2 regions of the Anoxybacillus sp. CHMUD genome follow, and region 2 is predicted to be linked to the other one. Evidence: a T-box and tRNA genes for the amino acid it is inferred to sense, from the RefSeq annotation. Region 2 holds a T-box; the other holds one or more tRNA genes.
What was found. A T-box is a leader RNA that pairs with one kind of tRNA and senses whether it is charged. The one in region 2 lies ahead of ETB99_RS11745 (valine--tRNA ligase), so its partner is inferred to be a tRNA-Val.
Positions count from the first base shown of each region.

Region 1: it encodes a tRNA-Val, which carries the amino acid that the T-box ahead of ETB99_RS11745 (valine--tRNA ligase) is inferred to sense. The anticodon was not compared.

Region 1 covers NZ_SDLG01000022.1:5-4,445, reverse strand. The annotation lists gene ETB99_RS12300 (Tex family protein) at 1-1,938, shown strand, start outside; gene cmpA (cortex morphogenetic protein CmpA) at 1,933-2,046, opposite strand; gene ETB99_RS12290 (SprT family protein) at 2,120-2,575, shown strand; tRNA gene ETB99_RS12285 (tRNA-Asn) at 2,859-2,933, shown strand; tRNA gene ETB99_RS12280 (tRNA-Ser) at 2,936-3,028, shown strand; tRNA gene ETB99_RS12275 (tRNA-Glu) at 3,045-3,116, shown strand; tRNA gene ETB99_RS12270 (tRNA-Val) at 3,156-3,228, shown strand; tRNA gene ETB99_RS12265 (tRNA-Asp) at 3,237-3,312, shown strand; tRNA gene ETB99_RS12260 (tRNA-Gln) at 3,348-3,422, shown strand; tRNA gene ETB99_RS12255 (tRNA-Lys) at 3,571-3,646, shown strand; tRNA gene ETB99_RS12250 (tRNA-Leu) at 3,652-3,735, shown strand; tRNA gene ETB99_RS12245 (tRNA-Leu) at 3,758-3,840, shown strand; tRNA gene ETB99_RS12240 (tRNA-Arg) at 3,900-3,976, shown strand; tRNA gene ETB99_RS12235 (tRNA-Pro) at 3,997-4,073, shown strand; tRNA gene ETB99_RS12230 (tRNA-Gly) at 4,246-4,316, shown strand; partial or broken rRNA gene ETB99_RS12225 (16S ribosomal RNA) at 4,377-4,441, shown strand, end outside.
Region 2 covers NZ_SDLG01000020.1:1,464-9,963, forward strand. The annotation lists gene ETB99_RS11735 (ISL3 family transposase) at 1-1,041, shown strand, start outside; gene ETB99_RS11740 (sodium:solute symporter family transporter) at 1,166-1,579, opposite strand; T-box leader at 1,708-1,930, shown strand; gene ETB99_RS11745 (valine--tRNA ligase) at 1,972-4,596, shown strand; gene ETB99_RS11750 (bifunctional folylpolyglutamate synthase/dihydrofolate synthase) at 4,661-5,965, shown strand; gene ETB99_RS11755 (Ig-like domain-containing protein) at 6,024-8,500, shown strand, end outside.

The sequences.
Region 1 (4,441 bases), on a different contig from region 2:
CAAGGAAAGTTAACGGATGGGCTGAAAGAAGCGATTACAAAAGCAACGAAACTGCAAGAGGTGGAAGATTTATATCGCCCGTATAAACAAAAACGACGAACGAAAGCAACAATCGCAAAAGAAAAAGGGCTAGAACCTTTTGCAGAATGGTTATTAACGTTTCCTAATGAGTCAATTGCAGAGCGAGCACAATTGTTTATTGATGAGCAAAAAGAAGTACATACGATCGAAGAAGTGATCCAAGGAGCGAAAGATATTATTGCTGAAAAAGTTTCAGATGATGCAGCCCTTCGGCAATGGATTCGTCAACAAACGTGGCAAACGGGCACCATTGTTTCTTTTGGAAAAGAAACGGAAAAAGACGAAAAGCGTGTATTTGAAATGTATTACGACCACCGTGAACCGATCGCCAAAGCACCTGCTCATCGTATTTTAGCGATGAATCGGGGTGAAAAAGAAGGAATTTTACGCATTGACATTGACGTAGATACGGACCGAATGACTGCATACATTCGTAAACAAATCGTAACGAACGAACAATCATCGGCCGCTCCCATTGTTGTGGAAGCGATTGAAGATGCATATAAACGTTTAATTGCCCCGTCAATTGAACGGGATGTGCGAAATGAGTTGACAGAACGCGCGGAAGAACGAGCGATTCACATTTTCGCTGAAAATTTGCGTAATTTATTGTTACAACCACCATTAAAAGGGAAAGTTGTTTTGGGAGTAGACCCGGCGTATCGAACAGGATGTAAGTTAGCTGTCGTCGATGAAACGGGAAAAGTACTTCATATCGATGTCATTTACCCGCATCCTCCGAAAAATGAAGTTGAAAAAGCAAAAGAAAAATTAAAGCAATTACTTCATACGTATCAAGTGGAGCTAATTGCCATTGGGAACGGAACGGCATCGCGAGAGACAGAGCAGTTTGTAGCCGATACAATTTCTGAGTGGGACGGGAACGTGTTTTATTTGATCGTCAATGAAGCAGGAGCAAGTGTATATTCTGCATCAGATTTGGCGCGTAAAGAGTTTCCGCATTTGCAAGTGGAGGAGAGAAGCGCTGTCTCGATTGCCCGTCGTGTGCAAGATCCACTTGCTGAATTAGTAAAAATAGATCCAAAATCTGTTGGGGTCGGCCAATATCAACATGACGTGTCGCAAAAAAAGCTTGAGCAATCGTTGCAGTTTGTTGTTGAAACAGTAGTCAACCAAGTTGGTGTGAACGTTAATACTGCTTCTCCAACGTTATTGCAATATGTATCGGGCCTAACAAAGACGGTAGCTGAAAACATCGTGAAATATCGGGAAGAGCACGGGAAGTTCTCGAATCGCACGCAATTAAAACATATCCCACGCCTTGGTGCGAAAACGTACGAACAATGTATCGGGTTTTTACGTATTTTAGATGGGGATGAGCCGTTAGATCGCACACCAATTCACCCAGAGCGATATGAGGAAGTGTACCAATTGCTACATCGTCTTGGCTTTTCAACAGAGGCGATTGGAAGTGAGCAGTTGCGAGGGGCGCTTGAAGGGATTAACATCGAAGAAGTAGCACAAGAACTGAATATCGGCACATTGACACTTCAAGATATCATCGATGCATTGAATCGCCCGGAGCGTGACCCGCGTGATGATTTGCCAAAACCAATCTTAAAGAAACATGTGTTAAAGATGGAGGATTTAAGAAAGGGAATGGAGTTAGAGGGCACCGTACGAAACGTCGTCGATTTTGGAGTATTTGTAGATATTGGTGTGAAACAAGATGGACTTGTTCATATTTCGAAACTAAGTACGCGATATGTCAAACATCCGCTTGATGTTGTGTCTGTCGGAGATATTGTGAAAGTATGGGTTGATTCGGTCGATTTACAAAAAGAGCGCATCGCTTTAACAATGATTCCACCAACATTGGAAAACACACTGTCATGAGCAGTGTGTTTTCCGATAAAAAAACCAACATTGATTAAGAAGTTTAATTTGTGCGCGATTTTTCTCATAGTATGCACGCCGCATTTGATTTTTTAACCACATCGGCATAATGATCACCTTCAAATTGTTTTTTTATTATGTTATGAGTAAAAGAGCCCAATGGTGAAAGGACGGAAGTAAAATGGATGAGCGTGAATTACAGGCGCTTGTTGAGCGCATATCGTTGGATGTATTCCATAAACCATTTCGTCATCGTGCGGTATTTAACGATCGATTACGCACGACTGGTGGGCGATATGTGCTTTCTACACATCATATCGAACTAAATAGAAAATATTATGAGCAGTACGGAGAAGAAGAACTCATTCAAGTCATTAAGCACGAATTATGTCACTATCATTTGCATCTTGAAGGAAAAGGCTATCGCCATCGCGATCGTGATTTTCGCGAATTATTACAAAAGGTACAAGCTCCACGTTTTTGTAAGCCTGTTTTATTATCGAAGACAAAAAAAGAACATTATTACAAATGCACATCATGTCGCTATATGTATGTGCGAAGAAAAGCATTAGATACAACTCGATACGTATGCGGCTTTTGTCGAGGGAAATTGAAAAAAATAAAAAGAGAGTGTTGACAAGTCAAATCTTTCTGTGCTAAATTATAAAAGCCGTCGTTATTCGACGTTCGGTGAAGAAATAAAATAAAAAAGATAGTTGACAGAGCAAAAAAGAGTAAATATAATATAAACAGTCCTTATGATTTGATTGTTCCGCAGTAGCTCAGTGACGAGCGATACTTCGTCGATTAGGCTACGAGTTGCCTCGATGCATTGATCATCATTGATTAGACGAGCAGAGGAAGAGGCAGTAAGTTTAATTGAAATCATGCTTAAGGCGTATGAGTCACTTGCTTTTTATTCCGCAGTAGCTCAGTGGTAGAGCACTCGGCTGTTAACCGAGCGGTCGTAGGTTCGAATCCTACCTGCGGAGCCATTGGAGAAGTACCCAAGTGGCTGAAGGGGACGGTTTGCTAAACCGTTAGGTCGTTCTTTTACGGCGCGCGGGTTCAAATCCCGCCTTCTCCGCCAGGAAGATGTTGAATATGGCCCGTTGGTCAAGTGGTTAAGACACCGCCCTTTCACGGCGGTAACACGGGTTCGAATCCCGTACGGGTCATCCTTTGGAGTGCTCATTTTGTTCACTCCATTTTATTTCGGAGGATTAGCTCAGCTGGGAGAGCACTTGCCTTACAAGCAAGGGGTCGGCGGTTCGATCCCGTCATCCTCCACTCTTTGTGGTCCCGTGGTGTAGTGGTTAACATGCCTGCCTGTCACGCAGGAGATCGCGGGTTCGATCCCCGTCGGGACCGCCATTTGAAAACTTAATTTATTTAAAGTTGTTTGTTGTTGGGCTATAGCCAAGCGGTAAGGCAACGGACTTTGACTCCGTGATGCGCTGGTTCGAATCCAGCTAGCCCAGCCATGAATGTGATGAGCCATTAGCTCAGTAGGTAGAGCACGATCGATTTAGCTTCTTTGAAAAGGCAACAGCGTACCGCTCGAGCTGCTACTTGATTAAGCATACTGAGAGCGGGACGTCAAAAATCTTATTTAAAAACTTTTTTTGAAACGAGCCATTAGCTCAGTAGGTAGAGCATCTGACTTTTAATCAGAGGGTCGGAGGTTCGAGTCCTCCATGGCTCACCATGTATGCGGGTGTGGCGGAATTGGCAGACGTACCAGACTTAGGATCTGGCGCCTTTGGCGTGGGGGTTCAAGTCCCTCCACCCGCACCAGTCGGTCGGTTTTTAATGATATGCGGTCGTGGCGGAATGGCAGACGCGCTAGGTTGAGGGCCTAGTGGGGGAAACCCCGTGGAGGTTCAAGTCCTCTCGGCCGCATCTAAAAAAGCTTGACTTTAGTTGATGAAATGTGATACGATGAAAAGGTCGTTAAAAATGCGCCCGTAGCTCAATTGGATAGAGCATCTGACTACGGATCAGAAGGTTAGGGGTTCGAATCCTCTCGGGCGCGCCATGTTTATAACGTCATGAAGACGGGAAGTAGCTCAGCTTGGTAGAGCACATGGTTTGGGACCATGGGGTCGCAGGTTCGAATCCTGTCTTCCCGACCATCTCGTTTATAATCATGCGGGTGTAGTTTAGTGGTAAAACCTCAGCCACGAGCAACGCATCTTTGAGTAAACTGCGAGTTGCCTCGACGCATCAATCATCTCTGATTTTGCGAGTAGAGGAAGAGGCATGATTATGCGTGATGACTAGTAATGGTTTAAACTTAACTAACATGCGGGTGTAGTTTAGTGGTAAAACCTCAGCCTTCCAAGCTGATGTCGTGGGTTCGATTCCCATCACCCGCTTTGATGTTCCTTGAAAACTGAACGAAGCGAAAAGCGTAAAGAAGCTAGAGATATGAACTTTCTATGGAGAGTTTGATCCTGGCTCAGGACGAACGCTGGCGGCGTGCCTAATACATGCAAGTCGA
Region 2 (8,500 bases):
CGCACGATCAAAATGACAGGAAAAAAGAAGCAATGGATGCATGGCTATGCTCAGCGAATCGGAATCTTTTGGATTGAACTTTCTGTCGAGCGCAGACGTTGTGGTACGTGTGGCGCGACGTTCAGCACGTCCTATCCAGGAATCCCTCCTCGAAGTGTGGCGACGGATGCTTTTCAGCGATGGGTCGCGCAATCTTGCATCGGAACATCCATTCAGGCGGTGGCTCGTATGCTCAAGCTTCCTTACACGACCGTTGAACGATGGTTTTATACCCATGCCCCTTCCTTCCTATCGAATGACGTCCAACCAAAGGCGGTTTGTGTCGATGAGTTTGCTTTTCGAAAAGGGCACGACTATGGAGTGGCGATCATGGATGCCGAAACGGGAGAAGTGTATGCCATGGAAGCAGGAAAGAACGAGGAAGCCATTGGGCGTGCATTGGCTCATGTATCTCGTTCCGTTCAGTATGTCGTGAGTGACTTGGCTCCAGCGATGAAAAAAGCGATTCAACGGGTTTGCCCAGAGGCGACACATGTCGTCGACTATTTCCATGTCATTCAGCTGTTTACCGATGCGTTAGAACGTTGTCGCAAATATTTGGGCAAAGGAGGCAAGAAACACGGAAATGTTCGTTACGTTTGCCGTTTATTGAGCCAATGCCCAGAGAAATTGACGGAGGAAGAACGTCAAATCATACGAGAATGGTGTAATGAAAGCGATTACTTAAAGTCTGTTTACCAATCGCTCCAACATGTTCGCTATGTGTTCAAAAGCAAAGATGAGCAACAGGCGAAACGACGCTTGAAGGCTTGGATTCATCGGTATTTGTTTTGTCCTTGTTCTGCTGTTCGCGCCATCGCAAAATCACTCGTCAAGCGAACAGAAGAAATCATATCGTGCATTTTATCCCATTACTCGAATGGGAAGAAGGAAGGAACGAATAACAAGAGCAAGCTGATCAAACGTCGGGGATACGGATACAGAAATATCCAACATTTTGCACTGCGGGTTCGGCTGGAAACAGCTAACATACTTTCATGACAGGTGCAAGTACATCTTTCGGTGATGAACCCTTTTTCTTCTGAAAGTACAGGTTCTTCCAAAAGAGTGGATTTCAACAAATCCAAGATTAACATAAAAGCTTGGGCAAAGCGAATGTCTTCCATTACATCGCAGCACAAATAAAAAAGCTGTCCAATCGTTTTTGGATCACCCATTTGTTTTGAAATCGTTTTTCAAAGAAGTCAGGCATGGTTTGACAATTGAGTGCTTTTAATTTTCGACCGACATAGATAACGGCAAGAAGTGTTCCGATCCAAGCACCGAAAGACTCTAATGCTGCTATGACAAGCAGTCCTTCTGAGTACGAAATACCAGCTATTCCAAACAATGTCGCCGCACTTAAATAGGTTGCGGCAAGAGTTCCTACAATAAGGATTGTTGATCCTTTTTCGCCCATCACCCATAAAATGGTACGAATCGCCTGAACGACGGTAATCGGGATGATGCATTGTTCAGCAATAAAGCGAAGTTTTCGTAGCCACGGTGGCCAGGCGTACGGATTGTAACGCTTACGCATATGCTCACTTCCTTTTCAAATGATTAGCTCCACATGTTGGAGCTTTTATTTTTTGTATAAAGAAGTGAAAATGTGGCAAACCTTATTGACGATTCGTATGATTTTTATATAGTATTATGTATGAATAGAAAAAAGCGAAGATAGGGAAGAGTACGGCGCAACCCGCCTGGCAGAGAGGGAAATCAATAGCTGCGAGATTTCCTAGGTTCGTGGTCGTCGGAAGGTCGCCCTGGAGCTGCTTCTTCGAACGAAAGTAGGAGAAGCCGGTGCATCGCCGTTATCGATTTGAGTGCTTAAGCATTGCTTAAGAAAAAAGGTGGTACCGCGAAAGAGTCTCCTTTCGTCCTTTTCGGATGAAAGGAGTTTTTTATTTTAGTGTAGGAGGGATTTGTATGTTACCGCCGAAGTACGACCACCGTGCTGTTGAGGCAAACCGTTATGAATGGTGGCTAAAAGGAAAGTTTTTCGAAGCAACAAGTGATGAGACGAAAAAGCCGTTTACAATCGTCATTCCACCGCCAAACGTAACAGGAAAGCTTCATTTAGGACATGCGTGGGATACGACGTTACAAGACATTATTACGCGCATGAAGCGTATGCAAGGATACGATGTGTTATGGCTTCCGGGCATGGACCATGCGGGTATTGCTACGCAAGCAAAAGTAGAAGAAAAGCTGCGCAACGAAGGAAAAACACGTTACGACTTAGGACGTGAAAAGTTCGTTGAAGAAACGTGGAAATGGAAAGAAGAATATGCAGGTCACATCCGTTCTCAATGGGCGAAGCTTGGACTTGGTCTCGATTATACGCGCGAGCGCTTTACGCTTGATGAAGGATTATCGAAAGCAGTACGCGAAGTGTTTGTATCGTTATATAAAAAAGGTCTTATTTATCGCGGTGAATATATTATTAACTGGGATCCGGTGACAAAAACAGCATTATCGGACATTGAAGTCGTATATAAAGATGTGCAAGGTGCGCTATATCATATGCGCTATCCGCTTGCGGACGGCTCAGGTTATATCGAAGTGGCAACGACACGTCCAGAAACGATGCTTGGTGATACAGCCGTTGCGGTTCATCCAGAAGATGAACGTTACAAACATCTCATCGGAAAAACAGTCATTTTACCGATCGTCGGTCGCGAAATTCCGATTATTGGTGATGAGTACGTTGACATGTCGTTCGGTTCAGGAGCGGTAAAAATTACGCCAGCGCACGATCCAAACGACTTTGAGATCGGAAATCGTCACAACTTGCCTCGCATTCTTGTCATGAACGAAGACGGTACGATGAACGACAACGCTCTTCAATATAAGGGGCTCGACCGCTTCGAATGCCGCAAGCAAATCGTGAAAGACTTACAAGAACAAGGTGTGCTATTTAAAATCGAGGAACATATGCATTCGGTTGGTCATAGTGAACGTAGTGGTGCTGTTGTAGAACCGTATTTATCGACGCAATGGTTCGTCAAAATGAAGCCGCTTGCTGAAGCTGCGATTGAACTACAAAAAACAGAAGGAAAAGTAAATTTCGTTCCAGAGCGATTTGAAAAAACGTACTTACATTGGATGGAAAATATTCGCGATTGGTGCATTTCTCGCCAACTTTGGTGGGGACATCGCATTCCAGCATGGTATCATAAAGAAACAGGCGAAGTGTATGTCGATCATGAGCCACCAGCAGATATTGAAAATTGGGAACAAGATCCAGATGTATTAGATACATGGTTTAGTTCTGCGCTTTGGCCGTTTTCAACGATGGGTTGGCCGGATAAAACATCGGCAGACTATAACCGTTATTATCCAACGGATGTGCTTGTAACAGGATATGACATCATTTTCTTCTGGGTATCGCGCATGATTTTCCAAGCGCTTGAGTTTACAGGCAAACGTCCGTTTAAAGATGTTCTCATTCACGGACTAGTACGCGATGCACAAGGACGAAAAATGAGTAAATCGCTCGGTAACGGTGTTGATCCGATGGATGTGATCGATCAGTACGGTGCGGATTCGCTTCGCTATTTCTTAGCGACAGGAAGCGCACCTGGCCAAGACTTGCGCTTTAGCACAGAAAAAGTTGAAGCGACATGGAACTTCGTCAATAAAATTTGGAACGCTTCTCGTTTTGCGCTCATGAACATGGAAGGATTCACGTATGAAGACATTGACTTACATGGTGAAAAATCGGTTGCGGATCATTGGATTTTAACACGCTTAAACGAAACGATTGAAACGGTGACAAAACTTGCCGATAAATACGAGTTTGGTGAAGTCGGTCGCGTATTATATAATTTCATTTGGGACGACTTATGCGATTGGTATATCGAAATGGCGAAATTGCCACTATACGGTGAAGATGAACAAGCGAAGAAAACGACGCGCTCTGTTCTTGCTTATGTGCTTGATCAAACGATGCGTCTCCTTCATCCGTTTATGCCGTTTGTGACAGAAGAAATTTGGCAACAACTTCCTCATGAAGGAGAGTCGATTACAGTTGCTTCGTGGCCGCAAGTTCGTCCTGAACTAAACAATCATGAAGCGGCTGAGCAAATGCGCTTGCTCGTTGATATTATTCGCGCGGTGCGTAACATTCGCGCAGAAGTGAATACACCGTTAAGCAAGCCAATTACGTTGCACATTAAAGCAAAAGATGAACAAATTGCGAGCACGCTTCAGAAAAATCGCTCATATATTGAGCGCTTCTGTAACCCTAGTGAACTTGTCATCGACACGACGATTCCAACAGTTGAGAAAGCAATGACAGCTGTTGTGACAGGTGCAGAACTAAGCTTGCCGCTTGAAGGATTAATTAATATTGAAGAAGAAGTGAAACGTCTCGAAAAAGAGTTACAAAAACTCGATCAAGAAGTCGAGCGCGTGCAAAAGAAATTAAGTAACGAAGGCTTTTTAGCGAAAGCGCCAGCGCACGTTGTCGAAGAGGAACGAAAAAAAGAGCGCGACTACATCGAAAAACGTGAAGCGGTCCGCGCCCGTCTTGCACAATTAAAACAATAGTTTTATGATGAAGACGAATCCATTTCGGATTCGTCTTTCACTTTAAATAGAAGGGGGATTTTTCATGGTTCGTACATATAAAGAAGCAGTTGAATGGATTCATGGACGGTTAAAGTTAGGGGTCAAACCGGGATTAAGACGAATGGAATGGATGATGGAAAAGCTCGATCATCCAGAGCGTCGCATTAAAGCGATTCATGTCGGTGGAACGAACGGAAAAGGATCGACCGTTTGCTTTTTACGTCACATTTTACAAGAAGCAGGTTATCGTGTCGGAACGTTTACATCGCCGTATGTCGAACAATTTAACGAACGCATTAGTATAAACGGAAAACCAATTAGCGATGTTGATCTGATCAAACTTGTGCAAGTCATTCAGCCTTTGGCAGAGGAGTTAGAACAGACGGAATTAGGTGGACCGACAGAGTTTGAAGTTATTACCGCCATGGCGCTTTATTATTTTGGCAAAATGAACGTGCAAGACGTTGTCATTTTTGAAGTAGGACTTGGCGGACGCTTAGATTCAACGAACGTTATTTATCCGCTTTTATCGGTGATTACAAACATCGGTTACGATCATATACATATATTAGGGAATACACTTGAACAAATTGCGTTTGAAAAAGCGGGAATTATTAAGGCAGGAATCCCTGTTATGACAGCGATTGATCAGCCGGAGGCGCTACAAGTAGTAGAAGAGAAAGCGACATCGGTACGCGCAAAAGCATATGTGCTCGATCGCGATTTTACCGTTTTTGCTCACGAACCAACGACGGACGGAGAACGTTTTTCTTTACAAACACCGTTTACGACATATCGCGATGTAACGACAACGATGCTTGGGGCACATCAAGTGAAAAACGCAGCGCTTGCGCTGATGGTTGCCGACTATTTACGTACGTACTATTCGTTTTTGATTGAGCGTGAACATATGTACAACGGCATTCGAAAAGCAGCGTGGCTCGGGCGATTTGAAAAGATGGATGAACGTCCGCTTATCATTATTGATGGGGCGCATAACGAAGAAGGAATCGATAGTCTCGTTTCGACAATGAACGCTCACTATCCGAACCATCGCGTACACGTCCTTTTTACAGCGTTAGGGGACAAACCGGTCACAGCGATGATTCGAAAGTTAGAAACGGTTGCCGAGACGATGACGTTTACAACATTTGATTTTCCGCGCGCTCTTTCCGCTGAGCAACTTGCGGAACAAGCGACGCATCCGAATGTGCAATGGACAAATGACTGGAAACAATGGTTAAAAGAAAAGCGAAAGCAAGCTGAAAAAGATGATATTATTTTAATTACAGGTTCACTTTATTTCATCTCAAATGTGCGGAATTTTATAAAAAATAAATATAAGTAAGACGAAAACTGATGGTATAATAGATAAAAAATAGGACTTTTGAAAGGGGGAGGGGTAGGTGAAAAGAGCTGTTTCGGTGTTTCTCGTATTACTTTTATCATTATCTCTATGGGTTCCGGTGTTTAATAGCAATGCGGCAAGCAATAAACAGACAGGTGAAAAGTATGAAATATTAGAGATTGTTAGTCATGCCTCATCTGGATCCCCTTTAGCAAACGAATATTTAACAAAAAATACAAAATATTTAAACATTACAACAATGACAATGAAACGCTTTGTCGCTTTACGTGACGAACTTGATGGAAAATATGATGCGATTGTGATTTCTCAAGGGGATTATAACCCGGCAAAGCTTCGTAAAAGTTCTGGAAATGCTCAAGCTCATAACACAACAAATATAATGAATGATATTACTGACTTGAAAGCAGAGGAGATAAAAGAGTTTTACATTGAAAAAGGCCTCCCAATTTTTATTTATAGAAAGAGTAGAAGTGACCAAGATGTTCTAAAATATTCAAACAGTAAGTTGTATAAACACTTCTCTTCATATTTAAAAAACCAAAGAGATAATGTTATTTTCTTTGAAGATAAACTGCAGAATGATTTTGCGAAATTTGGACTAAATGGTTCACTTGAAAGCTACAAAACACGCCCACGCTTTTTCTTAACATCTGCTCCTTTGAACGAGCAAGTAATGAAAAAAGGTGACACGCTTTCGTTTACGTACAATATCATTAACTACCAACATTTTAAAAATAAACTGCTTACTGTCAACTTATATATTGACTCTGATTTTAATGACAAATATACGAGCGAAGAAATTGTTGCATCTAAACAAGTACAAGGAGCAACAGGAACGATTTCATACACTCTTCCAGTTGGCTATTCTGGACCACGTTATTGGAAATTGGAAATTGTTGATGAAACAAGTGCGTTAAAAGATTATGAAAAAGGGTTCGTGAAGTTTCAAGATGTACCAGCAACGATCAAAGTATTACAAATACGTAAAGGGAACGATGAGAGTTCATTATTAAATACAAAAAACATGAACCCGAATTTTTTAAGTCGTGCAAACGAATATAGCATTAGTATTGACGTAACAACATTAACAGATTTTCAAAAAAGCAAAATATATGAACCAAATTATTCGCATGAAGTGATTAATGGAAAATACGATATGATTATTTTCGGGTTTGCAGATTGTTACAATGGATGTAGTAAGATTATTTCTTTAAATCCAAATGCTGTTCAATCAATTAAAAGTTTTATTGCTTCCGGTCAAAGTGTCATGTTTACACACGATGTCATGTTTGGAACAAATAACGTATGGGTCAATGAGTTTGGTCCGATTGTTGGGCAAATTCAGCCGCATACAGATTTAGGAAACGGTGCTCCAAACCGATCAACGAGCACGAAACAAGTAAACAGCGGGCTTATGACAAATTACCCATTTGAATTAGATGATAGCATTACGATCGCAACAACACATAACCAATACTATACGCTCGATTTAGAAGATGGAAATGTAATTCCATGGTACAACATTGATGGTTCTCCACGTGACGTATATGATAGCTGGAACCATTATTACACATATTCCGAAGGAAATGTCACTTATTCTGGAACAGGTCATACGATTGGTTTCCCAGAAGAAGAACAAAAGCTATTTGTCAATACGATGTATCGTGCGTTTTTTGGATCGAACCATGCACCGCAATTGACGGTTATTACGCCGCAAGAAAACGAAACGATTCCGAGCAATCAGCCAATTGAACTATCATATAAAGTGGAAGATTTAGATTTAGTCGACCGAACGTTTTCTACGAAAGTGTGGATAAACGATCAAGAAGTGTACGCGCAAAACGATGTGCCGAATGGCACAACGATTATTCAGTCGCTTCCGCACAATATGCCAAACGGTGGAACAGCGAAAATGAAAATTGAAGCGACCGACGCACGCGGAGCGAAAGTAACGAAAGAATTTCAAGTCGTCATTGAAAAAGTTTCGGCAAACATGGAAGTGAGTCGAACGATTTCAAAAACGCTCGCTCCAGTCGATGAATCGATTGCGATGCAGTATACAATCACACCAAAACCATTAACGTTATTGACGAATACGTCGTTAAAAGTGACAAACATTGCGTTTGAAGAAAAATTACCAGCAGGCATTGAAGTCGTTTCTTTGCCGAGTGGATTTACAAAACAAGGAACGATCACAGAAGGATATACAATCAAAGGAGCGCTACCAGACATTTCATTTGTAAAATCAGGAACGACGTATATCGCTGAACCACAAACGTTCGCCATTCAAGTGAAGCCGACAACAAAAGGAACGTTTTCGTTATCGCAAGCAAAACTGACGTACAAAGATATAAATGCACAACTTGTCAATTTATCCTTTAACACTTTGTCGTTTGTTTCCGATTACAAAATTACAGATGTTACGCTACCAAGCACCATTTTCGTGAACCGCGGCGTGCCGAAAAATGCGCGGTTATTGTTAAACGTCTTGCCGCAAGAAGCAACAATCGCCTC